2 regions of the Streptomyces sp. NPDC093801 genome follow, and region 1 is predicted to be linked to the other one. Evidence: riboswitches for the same ligand, from Rfam matches in the RefSeq annotation. Region 1 holds a riboswitch; the other holds the start of a gene.

Region 1 (7,346 bases):
GGTCCGCGCGGGCGGATGGGCGACGCGCACGGTGGCACTGAGCACGGAGAGGCCCTCCGTGGCGACGACGACCGGCTCCAGGGAGATCCCGGTCACCTCGGGATGGTCGTCCACCAGCCGGGACAGCCGCAGCAGCAGCTCCTCCAGGGCGGGGGTGTCGACGGGGTCGCTGCCCCGCCAGCCGAAGAGGAGGGGCGCGGCGCGCAGGGAGCGGACCAGTCCGGCGGCGTCGCGGTCGGTGGCGGGGACCAGGCGGTGCGCCGTGTCGCCGAGCAGCTCGGAGGGGACCCCGGCGAGCCCGAAGGAGAGGACCGCTCCGGCGGCGGGGTCGACGACGGCGCGGACGACGGTGTCCACCCCGCGCGGGGCCATCGTCTGGACGACGGGCAGGAGCTCGGCGGGCTTGCCGAGGGCCTCGGTGAGCTCCTCGTACGAGCGGCGCAGCTCGGCCTCGGTGGTGAGGTCGAGGCGTACGCCGCCCAGGTCGGCGCGGTGGCGCAGGTGCGGGGCGGTGGTCTTGAGGGCGACGGGGTAGCCGAGGACCCGGGCGGCGCGGACGGCGGCGTCGGCGCTGGGGGCGGGCAGGGTGGGCAGGACCGTGATGCCGTAGCGGGCGAGCAGCTCGCGGGCGGCGTTCTCGTCCAGGGTCAGCGCGGCCCCCTCGCCGATCCCGGCGACGAGGGCCGCGAGCTGGGCGGCGGCGCCGCCCTCGTCGATGTCCTCGTACTCGGGGACGTGCCGGACGTCGGCGTTGGCCCGGCGCCACTCGGCGTGGCGCACGGCTTCGGCGAGGGCCTTCACGGCCCGCTCGGCGGCGGGGTAGGCGGGGATCCGGCCGTGGGGGGCGGGGGCGCCGGAAGGCGCGCCGGCGGGGGCCGGACCGCGGGGTGCGGCGGGGGCGGCGGGCGGCGGGGCGGGCGCGGGGACGGTGGCCCGGGCGGCGGAGAGGGCCTCGACCAGATCGCCGAGCTCGACGTGGACGACGGCGACGGGCTTGCCGGGGACCTGGGCGACGGCTTCGCGCAGGGCCTCGGCGAGGTCGTCGGCCAGGGCCCGCTCGCCGACCCAGGGGATGGCGGTGACGACGACGGCGTCGCAGTCCTCGGAGGCCAGGGCGGCGGTGAGGGCGGTGCGGAAGTCCTCCGGGGTGGCGGCGGTGGTGAGGTCGAGCGGGGGCGACGGCCGCAGCCCCTCGGTCAGGCAGGCGTCGTACGTGAGCACGCCGAGGGACTCGGAGTTGCCGAGGATGGCCACCCGGGGGCCGGCCGGCAGCGGCTGCCCGGCCAGCAGGAGCCCGGCGTCGACGAGCTCGGTGACGGTGTCGACCCGGATGACGCCGGCCTGCCGCATCAGCTCGGAGACGGTGGCTTCGGGGAGCCGGGTCCCGGGGACGACGTGCCCGGCGGGGGTGTGGCGGCCGCCGAGGGCGACGACGAGGGGCTTGACGGCGGCGGTGCGGCGGGCGAGGCGGGTGAACTTGCGGGGGTTGCCGAGGGTCTCCAGGTACATCAGGGCCACGTCCGTGGCCTCGTCCTCGTACCAGTACTGGAGGATGTCGTTGCCGGAGACGTCCGCCCGGTTGCCGGCGGACACGAAGGAGGACAGCCCCCCGCCGCGCCGCAGCAGTCCGGACAGCAGGGCGATGCCGATGGCCCCGGACTGCGTGAACAGGCCGATCCGCCCGCGGGCGGTGGCGGGGGCGGGCGCGAGGGAGGCGTTCAGCTCCACCTCCGGCGCGGTGTTGATCACGCCGAAGGCGTTGGGCCCGATGAGCCGCATGCCGTACGAACGCACCTGCCGGACCAGTTCGCGCTGCCGGGCCAGGCCGGCCGGGCCGCTCTCCCCGTACCCGGCGGACAGCACCACCAGCCCCTGCACGCCGTGCTCCCCGCAGGCCGCGACGGCGTCCGGCACCCGCTCGGCGGGCACGGCGATCACGGCGAGGTCCACGGGGGCGCCGATGTCCGCGACGGTGCGGTAGGCCCGCACCCCGTCCAGCAGGTCCCCCTCCATGCCTGCCGCCCGGGCCTCGTTCACGGCGTAGAGGTGCCCCCGGAAGCCCCCGTCGCGCAGGTTGCGCAGCGCGGCGGCGCCCACCCCGGATCCGGAGCGGCTGACGCCGATCACCGCGACCGAGCCGGGGGCCAGCAGCCGCTGGACGGAGCGGGCCTCGGCGCGCTGTTCGCGGGCGCGCTGGACGGCGAGGGACTCGGCGGTGGGTTCGAGGTCGAGGGTGAGGTGGACGGAGCCGTCCTCGAAGCTGCGCTTCTGCTGGTAGCCGACGTCCGTGAACACCTTGATCATCTTGGTGTTGGCGGGCAGCACCTCGGCGGCGAAGCGCCGGATGCCGCGCTCCCGCGCCACGGCTCCGATGTGTTCGAGCAGGGCGGAGGCGACCCCGCGGCCCTGGTGGGCGTCCTGGACCAGGAAGGCCACCTCGGCCTCGTCTGCGGGGGCGGAGGCGGGCCGGCCGTCGGGGCCGATGCGGTCGAAGCGGACGGTTCCGATGAACTCCCCGCCGATGGTGGCGGCGAGGCCGACGCGGTCGACGTAGTCGTGGTGCGTGAAGCGGTGCACGTCGCGGTCGGAGAGGCGGGGGTAGGGGGCGAAGAAGCGGTAGTACTTCGACTCGTCCGAGACCTGCTCGTAGAAGCTGACCAGCCGCCCGGCGTCCTCGGTCGTGATGGGGCGGATCCGGGCGGTGCCGCCGTCGCGCAGCACGACGTCCGCTTCCCAGTGGGCCGGGTACGAGGGGTCCGACGCGGTGGTCATGGGGCCAGCCTAAGGGCAGGATCCGGCCGGGCGGCCGGGCGCCGCCGACAGGCCGGGCGGCGCGTACGCCGGGAATGAGGCGTACCGGGACGGATCAGTGCAAAGCTGAGCGGGGCCGAACGGCCGCGGGGTCGGGCCGAAGGCCGGTCCGAGCATTCCGGGTGACGTGAGAGACTGGTCTAGACAACCACGAGAACCTGAAGGGCATCACCATGGCAGAGCGCCGCGTCAACGTCGGCTGGGCCGAGGGCCTGCACGCTCGTCCCGCCTCGATCTTCGTCCGCGCGACGACCGCTTCCGGCGTCCCCGTGACCATCGCGAAGGCGGGCGGCGACCCCGTCAACGCCGCTTCCATGCTGGCGGTCCTGGGCCTGGGCGCCCAGGGCGGCGAGGAGATCGTCCTCGCGTCCGAGGCCGACGGCGCGGAGGCCGCGCTGGACCGCCTCGCGAAGCTGGTCGCGGAGGGCCTGGAGGAACTCCCCGAGACGGTCTGATCCCTTCGTCTCCACCCGAAGCCGCGGTCCCGCCGTCCTGGGGCCGCGGCTTCGTGCCGTCCCGGCGGCCCGGCGGCCAGCCGGCGCCCGCGCCCAGCGGTCCCCGGCCCCCGGCCCCCGGCCCCCGGCCCCCGGCCCCCGGCCCCCGGCGATAATCGCTCAGCCGGAAATACCCGTCGGCGGACCCGTACCGCCGGAATTGGCCGGAACGCACCGGCGCAACCGAAAAGAAATTCCACCGCGGATCCCTTTTCTACGCGCCCCGCGTTAATTCCGGCCACCCGCCGCGTTTACGGCACGTTGCAAAGTCCTCACCTTCGGCCGGAAAGCGCCCGACGCCCGCTCCGCGTGCAGCGCGGCCAGCGCACGGGCCCGTTCCGCGTCCCCCCGGGCCACCGCGTCCACGAGCGCCCCGTGCTCCGCCCAGGAGTCCGCCGGCCGCACGGGCGCCCCCACCTCGTACATCCAGGCGATCTTGCGCCGGGTCTGCGTCAGCAGCGCGATCAGCCCGGGGCTGCCGGACGCCTGGGCCAGGGTTTCGTGGAACCAGCTCCCCAGCGCCCGCAGGTCCTCCCCCTGCGCCCTCCTGGCCCGCTCCTGACCCAGCCGCACCAGCCCCCGCAGCACCTTCAGGTGCGCCTCGGTGCGCCGCCGGGCCGCGCGGGAGGCGGCCAGCGGCTCCAGCAGCATCCGCAGCTCCAGCAGGTCGGCCGCCTCCTGCTCGCCCGGCTCCGCGACGCACGCCCCGGCGTGCCGCCGCGTGGTGACGAACCCCTCGGACTCCAGCGTGCGCAGCGCCTCGCGCACCGGCACGCGCGAGACCCCGTAGCGGCGGGCCAGCACCTCCTCGGTCAGCCGGCCGCCCGGCCCGAAGAAACCGGAGACGATATCGTCACGAATGGCTGTGCACACCGCGTGCGCCGGAATACGCAAGGCCGGACCTCCGCTGGGTTTCGTTCCGATCGACCGTGCCGTGATGCGACTCTATTGCAACACGTGCGGATTTCCGAGAAAGCCCGGAAATCCGGAACGGGGGAACGCGCGGAACGGCGGAAACCCGCGGAACCGGCGGAACGGAGAAGGCCCCGGCTCGGGGAGCCGGGGCCTTCTTCGAAGAGGGACGGGGTCAGATGCCGACACCGTGCTGGCGCAGGTAGGCCAGGGGGTTGATGTCCGTGCCGTAGGTGGCGCCGGTGCGGGCCTCGAAGTGCAGGTGCGGGCCGCTGGAGTTGCCGGTGGAACCCGACAGGCCGATCTGCTGGCCCGCGGAGACCGTCTGGCCGACCGAGACGCTCAGCGAGTTCATGTGCCCGTACTGGGTGTAGGTGCCGTCGTTGTGGCGGATCACGACGTTGTTGCCGTAGGCGCCGCCCCAGCCGGCCTCGACGATGGTGCCCGCACCCACCGCGTGGACGACGGTGCCCTCGTCGGCGTGGAAGTCGATGCCGGTGTGGCTGCCGGAGGACCACATGCCGCCGCCCGCGCCGTACTGGGTGCTGACGTAGGAGCCGGTGATCGGGGCCACGAAGGTGTTGAGGCGCTTGCGGGCCTCTTCCTGGGCGGCCTTCTCGGCGGCCTCGCGCTCGGCCTTCTCCTTGGCCTCGGCGGTGCGCTTCGCCTCGGCGGCGCGCGTCTTGGCGTCGGCCTCGGCCTGCGCCTGGGCCGCGACGGCCTCGGCGGCGCTCTGCTGGGTCTCGGCCTGGGTCTCGATGTCGTCCTGGAGGCCGTCGGCGACGACGACGGCGTTCAGCGCGCCGGTGTCCTCGAGGGACGGGCCGCCGTGGGAGTCGGCGGCGAAGGCCGGGGCCGCCAGGGTGCCGACCACGCCCGTGGTGGCGAGGGCGGCTATGCCGGCGTAGCCGGCGGTCTTGCGGCTCAGACGGCTCGAACCGCGGTGCTTACCGGAACCGGCTGCACGACTGCCAAACGCCATGGCGGGGGTGATCCTTTCCTTCCCTCTCGCCTACCGGGTTAGCTGACGGGTTCGGAGCAGGAAGGTCTCCTACGGGCCCCCTCTGGCGAGGCGGTCCGATTCACCCCAGGGACTGATGTGGGTCCCCGGCTCCCCAGGCTCGCGCCTGACGGGGACTCGGCGATCGCTGCCCGGTGCCGCGGGTGCGGCTGGCACAAGTGACGGACAGCACGCCTGACGCTAGGCGGATCATCAGTCAATCGCCAAACAGACGCGCGGATTTGTTGCGTACGCCACACCACATACCTGAAACCACACCACTAAACGGACAAAGGGGGCCCGGTGGATGCTCCACCGGACCCCCTCGGAAACAGGCCGACCGCCGGTCAGTTGCCGGTCGGCCGCCGGTCAGTTGGTGACGACCGTGACCTCACCGATGCCGAGGGCCAGGACCGGCTCCTCGATCTGCGCCGCGTCGCCCACGAGGATCGTGACCAGCCGGTCCACCGGGAAGGCGTTCACGACCGCCGAAGTGGCCTCCGCCGTACCGGTTTCGGCCAGCCGCGCGTACAGCCGCGCCTGGTAGTCGTCCGGCAGCTCCTGCTCGACCTGGTCGGCGAGGGTCCCGGCCACCGAGGCGGCCGTCTCGAACTTCAGCGGGGCCACGCCCACCAGGTTCTGCACCGCCACGTCCCGCTCGGCGTCCGTCAGGCCCCCGGCGGCGAGGGTGCGCAGCACCTGCCACAGGTCCTCCAGCGCCGGACCGGTGTTGGGGGTGTCCACCGAGCCGCTGATGGCGAGCATCGAGGCGCCCGTGCCGTCGGCCGTGGAGCGCAGCACCTGGCCGAAGGCGCGCACGCCGTACGTGTAGCCCTTCTCCTCGCGCAGCACCTTGTCCAGGCGGGAGGTCAGGGTGCCGCCGAGGCAGTACGTGCCCAGGACCTGGGGGGCCCAGACGATGTCGTGCCGGTCCGGGCCGATCCGGCCGATCAGCAGCTGCGTCTGGACCGCGCCGGGCCGGTCCACGATGATCACGCGGCCCGTGTCGTCGGCCGTCACCGGGGGCACCGGCCGGGGCGCGGCGGTGCCGCCCGTCCAGGCGCCCAGGGTGTCGGCGAGGACGGCGTCCAGGTCGATGCCGGTCAGGTCGCCGACGACCACCGCGGTGGCGGTCGAGGGGCGCACGTGGGCCTCGTAGAAGGCGCGGACGGCGGCGGAGTCGATCCGCGCGACCGTCTCCTCGGTGCCCTGGCGGGGGCGGGACATGCGCAGCGCGGCCGGGAACAGCTCCTTGGAGAGCTCCTTGGCGGCGCGGCGCTGCGGGTTGGCCTGCTCGTGCGGGATCTCGTCCAGCCGGTTGCGCACCAGCCGGGCGACCTCGCCGTCGTCGAAGGCGGGCGCGCGCAGCGCCTCGGCGAGCAGCCCGAGGGCCTTGGGCAGGCGGGAGGCCGGGACCTCCAGGGAGACGCGCAGGCCGGGGTGGTCGGCATGGGCGTCGAGGGTGGCGCCGCAGCGCTCCAGCTCGGCCGCGAACTCCTCGGCGGAGCGCTTGTCGGTGCCCTCCGACAGGGCGCGGGCCATGATCGTGGCCACTCCGTCGAGGCCGTCGGGCTCGGCGTCGAGCGGGGCCGCGAGGTTGACCTCGACCGCGACGACCCGCTGGCCGGGGCGGTGGCAGCGCAGCAGGGTCAGGCCGTTGCCGAGGGTGGAGCGCTCGGGGGCGGGGAAGGCCCACGGCGTGGGCTCGCCGGCCTGCGGCTGCGGGTGGAAGTCCATCGTGACGGCTGCGGTGTCGCTCACTGCTCCGCCCCCTCGTTCTCGTCGCTCTCGTCGTTCTCTTCGGCGCCGGGCAGCGGCTCGTAGACCAGGACCGCGCGGTTGTCGGGGCGCAGCCGGGCGGCGGCCACGGCCTGCACCTCCTCGGCGGTGACGTCCAGGACGCGCTGGACGGCCGTCAGCGCCAGCTGCGGGTCGCCGAACAGCACCGCGAAGCGGCACAGTTCGTCGGCCCGGCCGGCGACGGTGCCCAGCCGGTCCAGCCACTCGCGCTCGAGCTGCGCCTGCGCGCGCTCCATCTCGTCGGCCGTGGGGCCCTCGGCGGCGAACCGGGCGAGCTCCTCGTCCACGGCCGCCTCGATGGCGGGCACCTCGACGCCGCTGGAGGTCTT
Region 2 (7,346 bases), on a different contig from region 1:
CGCCCTCGTCGCCCAGGCCGGTGGACAGGCCCTTGGCGTGCAGGACCTTCTTGAGGGTGTGGTAGACCTCGGCACCCCAGCGCAGCGCCTCGGAGAAGGACTCCGCGCCGATCGGGGCGATCATGAACTCCTGGATGTCCACGTTGGAGTCGGCGTGCGACCCGCCGTTGAGGATGTTCATCATCGGAACGGGCAGCAGGTGCGCGTTCGGACCGCCGAGGTAGCGGAAGAGCGGGAGGTCCGAGGCCTCCGACGCGGCGTGCGCGACGGCGAGGGAGACGCCGAGGATGGCGTTGGCGCCGAGGGAGCCCTTGTTGTCGGTGGCGTCGAGGTCGAACATGGCCTGGTCGATCAGGCGCTGCTCGGTGGCGTCGTAGCCGACGAGCTCCGGGCCGATCTGCTCGATGACCGCGAGGACGGCCTTCTCGACACCCTTGCCCATGTAACGGTTGGGGTCACCGTCACGGAGCTCGATGGCCTCGAAGGCACCGGTGGAGGCGCCGGACGGAACGGCAGCACGGCCGGTGCTGCCGTCGTCGAGGCCCACCTCGACCTCGACCGTGGGGTTGCCTCGGGAGTCCAGGATTTCCCGGGCTACGACGACGTCGATGGACGGCACGAGCATCTCCTTCTGGGATGTGACGCTGGGTGTGCGGTGGCGTGGGGCCTTGGACGGCCTCGCCGACTAGAGCCTAACCGGCTCCGGGCGGTCGGCCGGCCGACCGCCCGGGTCCTGGGACGAAAAAGGGACCGAATACCCGCCTTCCAGGACATAGGACCCCGGAAAAGTGGAGCCGTGACGGGCCTCTGACGCGCCATGCCCTCCCGCGGCGCGGGTTCACGGGACCCGGCGCCGGGCATGCGGGGGCGCGGCCCGGGCGTGCGGGGCCCGGTCCGTGCGGCGCGCGGGCGCGGCCCGGACATGACGACGCCCGGCGCGCGAAGGGATGCGCGCCGGGCGTCGATGCCACGGGCCGTGCCGGGGGTGGTGCTCAAGCGCGCGCCGGCCCCGGGGGCCGGCGCGCGGGTGTTACGCGGGAGTTCAGCTGAGCTTCAGCTTCTGGCCCGGGAAGATGAGGTCGGCGTCCTTGACGGTGTCCTTGTTCAGGTCGAAGAGCTTCTCCCAGCCGCCCTTGACGCCGTTGGCCTCCGCGATGGTACCGAGGGTGTCGCCCTCCTGGACCGTGTAGGAGCCGTTGCCGGTCGCCGGGGTGCCGCCCTTCGGGGCGGACGGCTTCGACGGGGCCGGCTTGGACGGGGTCCAGTTGCCGGAGCCGGAGCCGGTGCTCTTGGTCTCGGTGTCGGCCTTCGGGGTGGAGGGCTTCGCCGGGGCGGGCTTGGCCGGGGCCGGCTTGGTCTCCGGCTTCGGCTTGGCCGGGGTGGTGGTCGAGCCGCCGCCGTTGTAGGCGGAGTTGGACAGGCCGACGCCGCAGGACGGCCAGGCGCCCTTGCCCTGGCCCTTGAGGACCTTCTCGGCGATGGCTATCTGCTGCGACTTCGTGGCCTGGTTGGCCTGCGCGGCGTACGCCTTGCCGCCGTACGCGGCCCACGTGGAGGCGGAGAACTGGAGGCCGCCGTAGTAACCGTTGCCGGTGTTGATGGACCAGTTGCCGCCGGACTCGCAGGAGGCGACCTTGTCCCACTCCGAGACCGTGGCGGCGCTGGCGGAGCCGGCGGCCATCAGCGGGGCGGCGACGGCCACACCGGCGACACCGGCGAGCGTGACGATGCGGACGGCCTTGGAGCCGCGGCGGTGCTTGCCCTTGCCGGAAAGCAGCATGGAGTTCTCCTCACCGACGCCTTCGAGGTGAGCTGTCGGGTTCGGGCGGATGAGTTGCCCGGCCGCGCAGTTGCGCGTCTTCACCCCTAGCCGGTACGCGGACCGTCTCTCAACGGCCTTTCCCGGCGCCTACCTTGGTTCCCCCGCTCCTGCCAACGGCGCTTGCGCGACGACTGTTCCCTCCGGCCGCCGGCAGGATTCGGCGATGCGGTCGAAGGAGCCCGCGGTGGCGGGCGACTCAGAAGGTAGGCAGGTCTCTCCCCGATGTTCAACGTGTGATTTTGGGGAGAAACCGGCCTACTTGCCATCCTCGGGAGTGCGTTTGCGCAGGTCGGAGCGGGGTTTGCGGAAGTTCCGGAATGAGACACGCCAGTTGTCCGGAAGAGATGCATGTCTCACTTGCCGATAACAGACATTCAGCCCTTATCGACTGCCCGAACTACCCCTATTTCTTGGTTAGATCCAGGTTCTGGCCGGGCTTGATGAGGTCCGCGTCCGTGCCGATGACCTGCTCGTTGGCCTTGTAGAGGGCGCTCCAGCCCCCCTTGAGGCCGTTGGCGTCCGCGATGGCCGCGAGGCTGTCGCCCGGCTTCACGGTGTACACGGGCTCCGCGGCGGCGGCTGACGCCGTGCCAGGGGCCGCGGGCACCTCGATCGCGGCGGGGCCGCGGTGCTTGCCGTTGCCCTCCGACGCGCCGGGGGCGGGAGTGGCCGAAGGGGAGGGCGTGGCACCCGGGGTTGCCGGGGCCGTCGGGTCGACCGGGGCGGTCGGGGTGCCCGGGGTGGTCGGATTGGCCGGGTTGCCCTGGTTGTTGGAGTTGCCCTGATTGCCCTGGTTTCCCTGGCCGTTCTGGTTGCCCTGACCGTTCCCGTTGCCCGGGTTGCCCGGGTTGCCCGGGTTGCCCGGGTTCGCCGGACCGGTGGGCGGGACGGTGGGTCCGGTGCTCGGGGTGGGCGGCACGGCGTAGTCCGGCTCCGGCATGACGGGCAGTCCGCTGGTGGCACCCAGCGGGTAGTCCGGCAGCACGCTCGGGCCGGGCGCACCGGGCGCCGGGGTGGGCGCTCCGAAGTCCGTGGAGGACTTGCCCTTGCCGGTGTCGGGCACCGAGAAGTCGGGCCGGACCGGGCTGGGGGCGACCGGCCCGGGCGTCTTGCCCGTGTCCACGTCGGGCTTCGGCCCGTTCTTGGACAGCCCCGCCGAGGCGGAGCACAGCGACCACGCCTCGGGGCCCTGGGACTCCAGCACCCGCTCGGCGACGGCTATCTGCTGCGAGCGGCTCGCCAGGTCGGGGCGCTCCGCGAACTCGAGCCCGCCCGCGTTCTTCCACTGGTCCAGGGTGAACTGGAGACCGCCGTAGGTCCCGCCGCCGGAGTTGGCGCTCCACGTGCCGCCGCTCTCGCAGTCGGCGACCTTGTCCCACGTCGCGGTGTCGGCCGCGCTCGCGCCCGTGGCGGCGAGCAGCGGCAGGGCCAGCGCGGAGCCAGTGACTCCGGCGGTGACGACGATGGCGGGGACCTGACGGGGTCGTCTGTGGCGGCCGTTCCCGGGAAGCATGTGCCTGCACCTTTCGTATAACGGCGGGGTAACGGCAGAACCTAGCCGCCTTCGAACGGATGTCACAAGTTGGGCCGAAGACTGAATTCCGGTCAGTTCCGCCGCCCCGCCGGGCTTCGCACGCGCCTCAGGCGTTCGGGACTGTGAAGCGGACGGGGAGGGTGCGCAGCCCCCGCATGATGAGTCCGCCGCGCCAGCGCAGGTCCGTAGGGGGAATGGCAAGTTCCAGATCCGGCAGACGCTTCAGCAAAGTCGCGAGCGCCGTCTGGCCCTCCAGGCGGGCGAGCGGGGCCCCCAGGCAGTAGTGGATCCCGTGGCCGTATCCGAGGTGCTGATTGTCACTCCGGGAGAGATCGAGCGCGTCCGGGTCGGCGAAGCGGGCGGGGTCGCGGTCGGCTGCCGCGAGAACCACCAGGACGGGGTCGCCGACGGCGATGTCCTGCCCGCCGAGGGTCAGCGGCTGGGTGGCGAACCGCCAGGTGGCCAGCTCCACCGGGCCGTCGTAGCGCAGCAGCTCCTCGATGCCCGTCTCCAGCAGGGCGGTCTCGCCCGCCGCGAGGGAGTCCTGGAGGAGGGCACGCTGGCCGGGGTTCATGAAGAGGGAGTGGACGCCGTTGCCGATGAGGTTCACGGTCGTCTCGAAGCCGGCGAAGAGCAGGATGAAGGCCATCGCCGTCGCCTCGGCCTCGGTGAGGTGGTCGCCGTGGTCGCTCGCCCGGATCAGGTCGGAGATGAGGTCATTGCCCAGATCGTCCCGCTTCCGGTGGATCAGTTCCCCGAGATAGGTGCGCATCCGCTTCACCGACCGGGCGACCCCGCCGCGCGGACCGCCGCCGTGGCGGATCATCATCCCGGCCCAGTCGCGGAAGTCGTCCTGGTCCTCGCGCGGTACGCCGAGCATCTCGCAAATGGCGTAGATGGGGAGCGGGAAGGCGAACTCGTGGATGAGGTCCGCCTCCCCCTTTCCCGCGGCCTGGGCCTTTTCGACGATGGCGTCGATGAGGTGGTCGGTCAGCTCCTGCACGCGCGGGGTGAACTCCGCGACGCGGCGCGGGGTGAAGGCCTTCGACACCAGCCGGCGCAGCCGGGTGTGGTCCGGCGGGTCGATGTTGAGCAGGTGGGTCATCAGCTCCGCCTTGCGCTCCCCGGGGATCCCGGTCTTGCCCTTGGCGTGCGCCGGCTCCGCGTGGTGCGCCGGGTTCTTGCTCAGCCGCTGGTCGGCGAGGGCCTGGCGGGCATCGGCGTACCGGGTCACCAGCCAGGCCTCGACCCCGCTGGGGAGCTGGGCGCGGTGCACCGGGGAGTGCTCGCGCAGCCAGGCGTAGGCGGGGTAGGGGTCGGTGGCGAACTCCCAGTCGAAGAGGGTCGGCGCCGGGGGGACGGAGGGGGCGGGCGGGGTGTCGGGAGTCTGCTCGTGCACCCGTCGACGGTATCCCGGCTCGCTACCGGCCATCCCTTATGGCCGGTTCGTCGCGGCTGTCCGCAGATCGGCCATCACTTGACGACCGCTTGTCGGACATTCCTACTTCCGTCCTGTGGATGTGAGGATCTTGAAAAGCAGCTTCGCGGTGGTGGAGAGACGGGCCGAGCACGCGGTCAAGTTCTTCTACTCCCACCTCTTCTGGCACAACCCCGGGATCCGCCGGCTCTTCCCGGACTCCTCCGAGGACATGGAGCGCCAGCGCGACCGCCTCTTCGCCGCGCTCACCCATGTCGTCTCCCACCTGGAGGGCGAGACCCTCCTCCCCTATCTCCGCGACCTCGGCCGCGACCACCGCAAGTTCCTGGTCGGCCCCGAGCACTACGCCGCCGTCGGTGCCAGCCTCCTCGCCGCCCTCGCCGCGACCTCCGGCGCGGCCTGGACCCCGGAGGTCGAGAAGGCCTGGAGCGAGGCCTACCAGGTGATGGCCGACGCCATGACGGCCGGCGCCGCCGCGAGCGAGGACCCGCCCTGGTGGGACGCGGAGGTCGTGCGCCACCTGCGGTACGGGGAGGACATCGGCGTGCTGACCCTGGCCCCGCACGCCCCGCTCCCCTACCGGCCCGGCCAGTACGTGAGCGTGAGCAGCGAGCGGGTCCCCACCGCCTGGCGCACCTACTCCCTCGGCAACGCCCCCCGCCCCGACCACACGGTCGACCTCCACGTCAGCCGGATCGAGGGCGGCCGGCTCAGCACCGCCCTGGTCCGCGAGATCCGGATCGGCGAGCCCCTGCGGCTCAGCGCCCCCGCCGGACGGCTGACCCTGCGCCGCGCGGACCGGCCCGTCACCCTCATCGCCGCCGGAACCGGCTGGGCCCCCGTCCGGGCCATGCTGGAGGAGCTCGCGGAACACCCTCCCGATCAGGACGTACGCCTCTTCCTGGCCGCCCGGGACGGCGCGCACCTCTACGACCGGCCGTGGATCGACGCGTACGCCGCCGCCTTCCGCTGGCTCGGCGTCACCTACATCACCCCCGCCCCCGGCCGCCACCGCAACCAGGCCACCGCCCGGCTGGCCACCGCGCTCGGCAACCGGGCCCTGTGGCCGGAGCAGGACGTCTACCTGAGCGGCCCGCCCGTGTTCATGGAGGAGACCGCACGCCTGCTGGAGCAGCTCGGGGCCCGCCCCGACCGGCTCTTCCACGACGTCGTCCCCGTCACCGGCGCCGCCCGGGGCGAGCGGCCGCTGGGCTTCGGCGAGTGGTTCCTGCACCGCCCGGCCCCGCACTGGCACAACCCGTCGGACCGCGCCCCGCGCGGCTAATGCTTCCGCACCGCCAGAAGACATGTGGCGCGGCGGCAGACCGCGCACCCCGCGCCTCATGCCTGTGCGTCCCCGGAAGGCATGTGACACCCACCGGCACGCCTGCGCGGCTGCGACTAACGCCTCCGCACCAACGGAAAGCATGTGACACCCACCGGCGCGCCCGCGCGGCCGCGACTAACGCCTCCACACCAACAGAAAGCATGTGACACCCACCGGCGCGCCCGCGCGGCTGCAACTAACGCCTCCACACCAACAGAAAGCATGTGGCGCGTACGGGAGACCCCGGTGCGGGCCGTTACTCGGCCACGCCCTCCGCCGCCCGGATCGCGTCCCGGTAGACGCGGGCCGCCGCGCGCAGCGCCGTCTCGGGGTCGGTCCCCGCCGCCTCCGCGCGCGCCGCCAGCGCCAGCAGCTCGTACCCGACGCCCTCGCCCCGCGGCAGCTCCACCGGCACCCCGCCCGCACGGGCCCGGCCCGCCAGCTTCGCCGCGAGCGCCAGACCGGGCTGGCCCAGCGGGATTCCGTCGGTGACCGACTCCCGCTGCTTCTCGACCGCCTTGGTCGCCTGCCAGTGGGCGCTGACGTCCTCCGGAGACTCGGCCGTGGCGTCCCCGAAGACATGGGGGTGGCGGCGGACCAGCTTGTCGACCAGGTCGCCGGCGACGTCGTCGATGGAGAACGCCTCCGCGTCCTCCCCCTCCTCCCCCTCCTCCCCGGCGTCCGGGCCGCCGCCCTCCTCGGCGATGCGCGCGTGGAAGACCACCTGGAGCAGGACGTCCCCGAGCTCCTCGCGCAGCGCGTCCCGGTCGCCGTCCTCGATCGCCTCCACCAGCTCGTACGCCTCCTCGATGGCGTACTTCACCAGCCCCTCGTGGGTCTGCCGGGAGGTCCACGGGCAGTCGCGCCGCACCCGGTCCATGACCTGCACCAGGTCGAGCAGCCGCGCGCCCGGCAGGTCGTACGAACCGGGCAGCAGCTCCAGGTCCGGCATGGCCACCCGGCCCGAGCCGGCGAGCCGGGCCAGGCCGTCGGTCAGCCGCCGGTCGCCCTCGCCGCCCGGGATCACCACGATGGTGCGGCCCCCGGCGCAGGCATCGACGAGAGCGTGTGCGTCGGGGGCCTCGTGCGCCACGTCCACCCCGGCTTCGCGCAGGTACGGAAGCTGCGGGTGGCCCGGGTCCGCGCACAGCACCCGGTCCGCGGCGTGCAGGGCCTGCCAGGCCGGCCAGGACAGCAGTCCGGGGGCGACCCGGTGGCTGGCGGT

The links. A riboswitch is a leader RNA that binds a small molecule or an ion and turns the genes downstream of it on or off. The one in region 1 is predicted to bind cyclic di-AMP.
Region 2: it holds a riboswitch for cyclic di-AMP, as region 1 does, so the genes downstream of both, AB0469_RS09805 (transglycosylase family protein) here and AB0469_RS11310 (M23 family metallopeptidase) in region 1, are expected to answer to the same signal.

Annotation. Positions count from the first base shown of each region.
Region 1 is NZ_JBFBDP010000008.1:123,275-130,620, reverse strand. Features, by position in the region: gene AB0469_RS11325 (GNAT family N-acetyltransferase) at 1-2,772, opposite strand, end outside; gene AB0469_RS11320 (HPr family phosphocarrier protein) at 2,985-3,266, shown strand; gene AB0469_RS11315 (GntR family transcriptional regulator) at 3,534-4,199, opposite strand; gene AB0469_RS11310 (M23 family metallopeptidase) at 4,393-5,199, opposite strand; cyclic di-AMP (ydaO/yuaA leader) riboswitch at 5,212-5,371, opposite strand; gene AB0469_RS11305 (pitrilysin family protein) at 5,587-6,954, opposite strand; gene AB0469_RS11300 (pitrilysin family protein) at 6,975-7,346, opposite strand, start outside.
Region 2 is NZ_JBFBDP010000007.1:81,342-88,687, forward strand. Features, by position in the region: gene eno (phosphopyruvate hydratase) at 1-625, opposite strand, end outside; gene AB0469_RS09805 (transglycosylase family protein) at 1,043-1,780, opposite strand; cyclic di-AMP (ydaO/yuaA leader) riboswitch at 1,783-1,951, opposite strand; gene AB0469_RS09810 (transglycosylase family protein) at 2,226-3,335, opposite strand; gene AB0469_RS09815 (cytochrome P450) at 3,463-4,755, opposite strand; gene AB0469_RS09820 (globin domain-containing protein) at 4,877-6,079, shown strand; gene AB0469_RS09825 (nucleoside triphosphate pyrophosphohydrolase) at 6,378-7,346, opposite strand, start outside.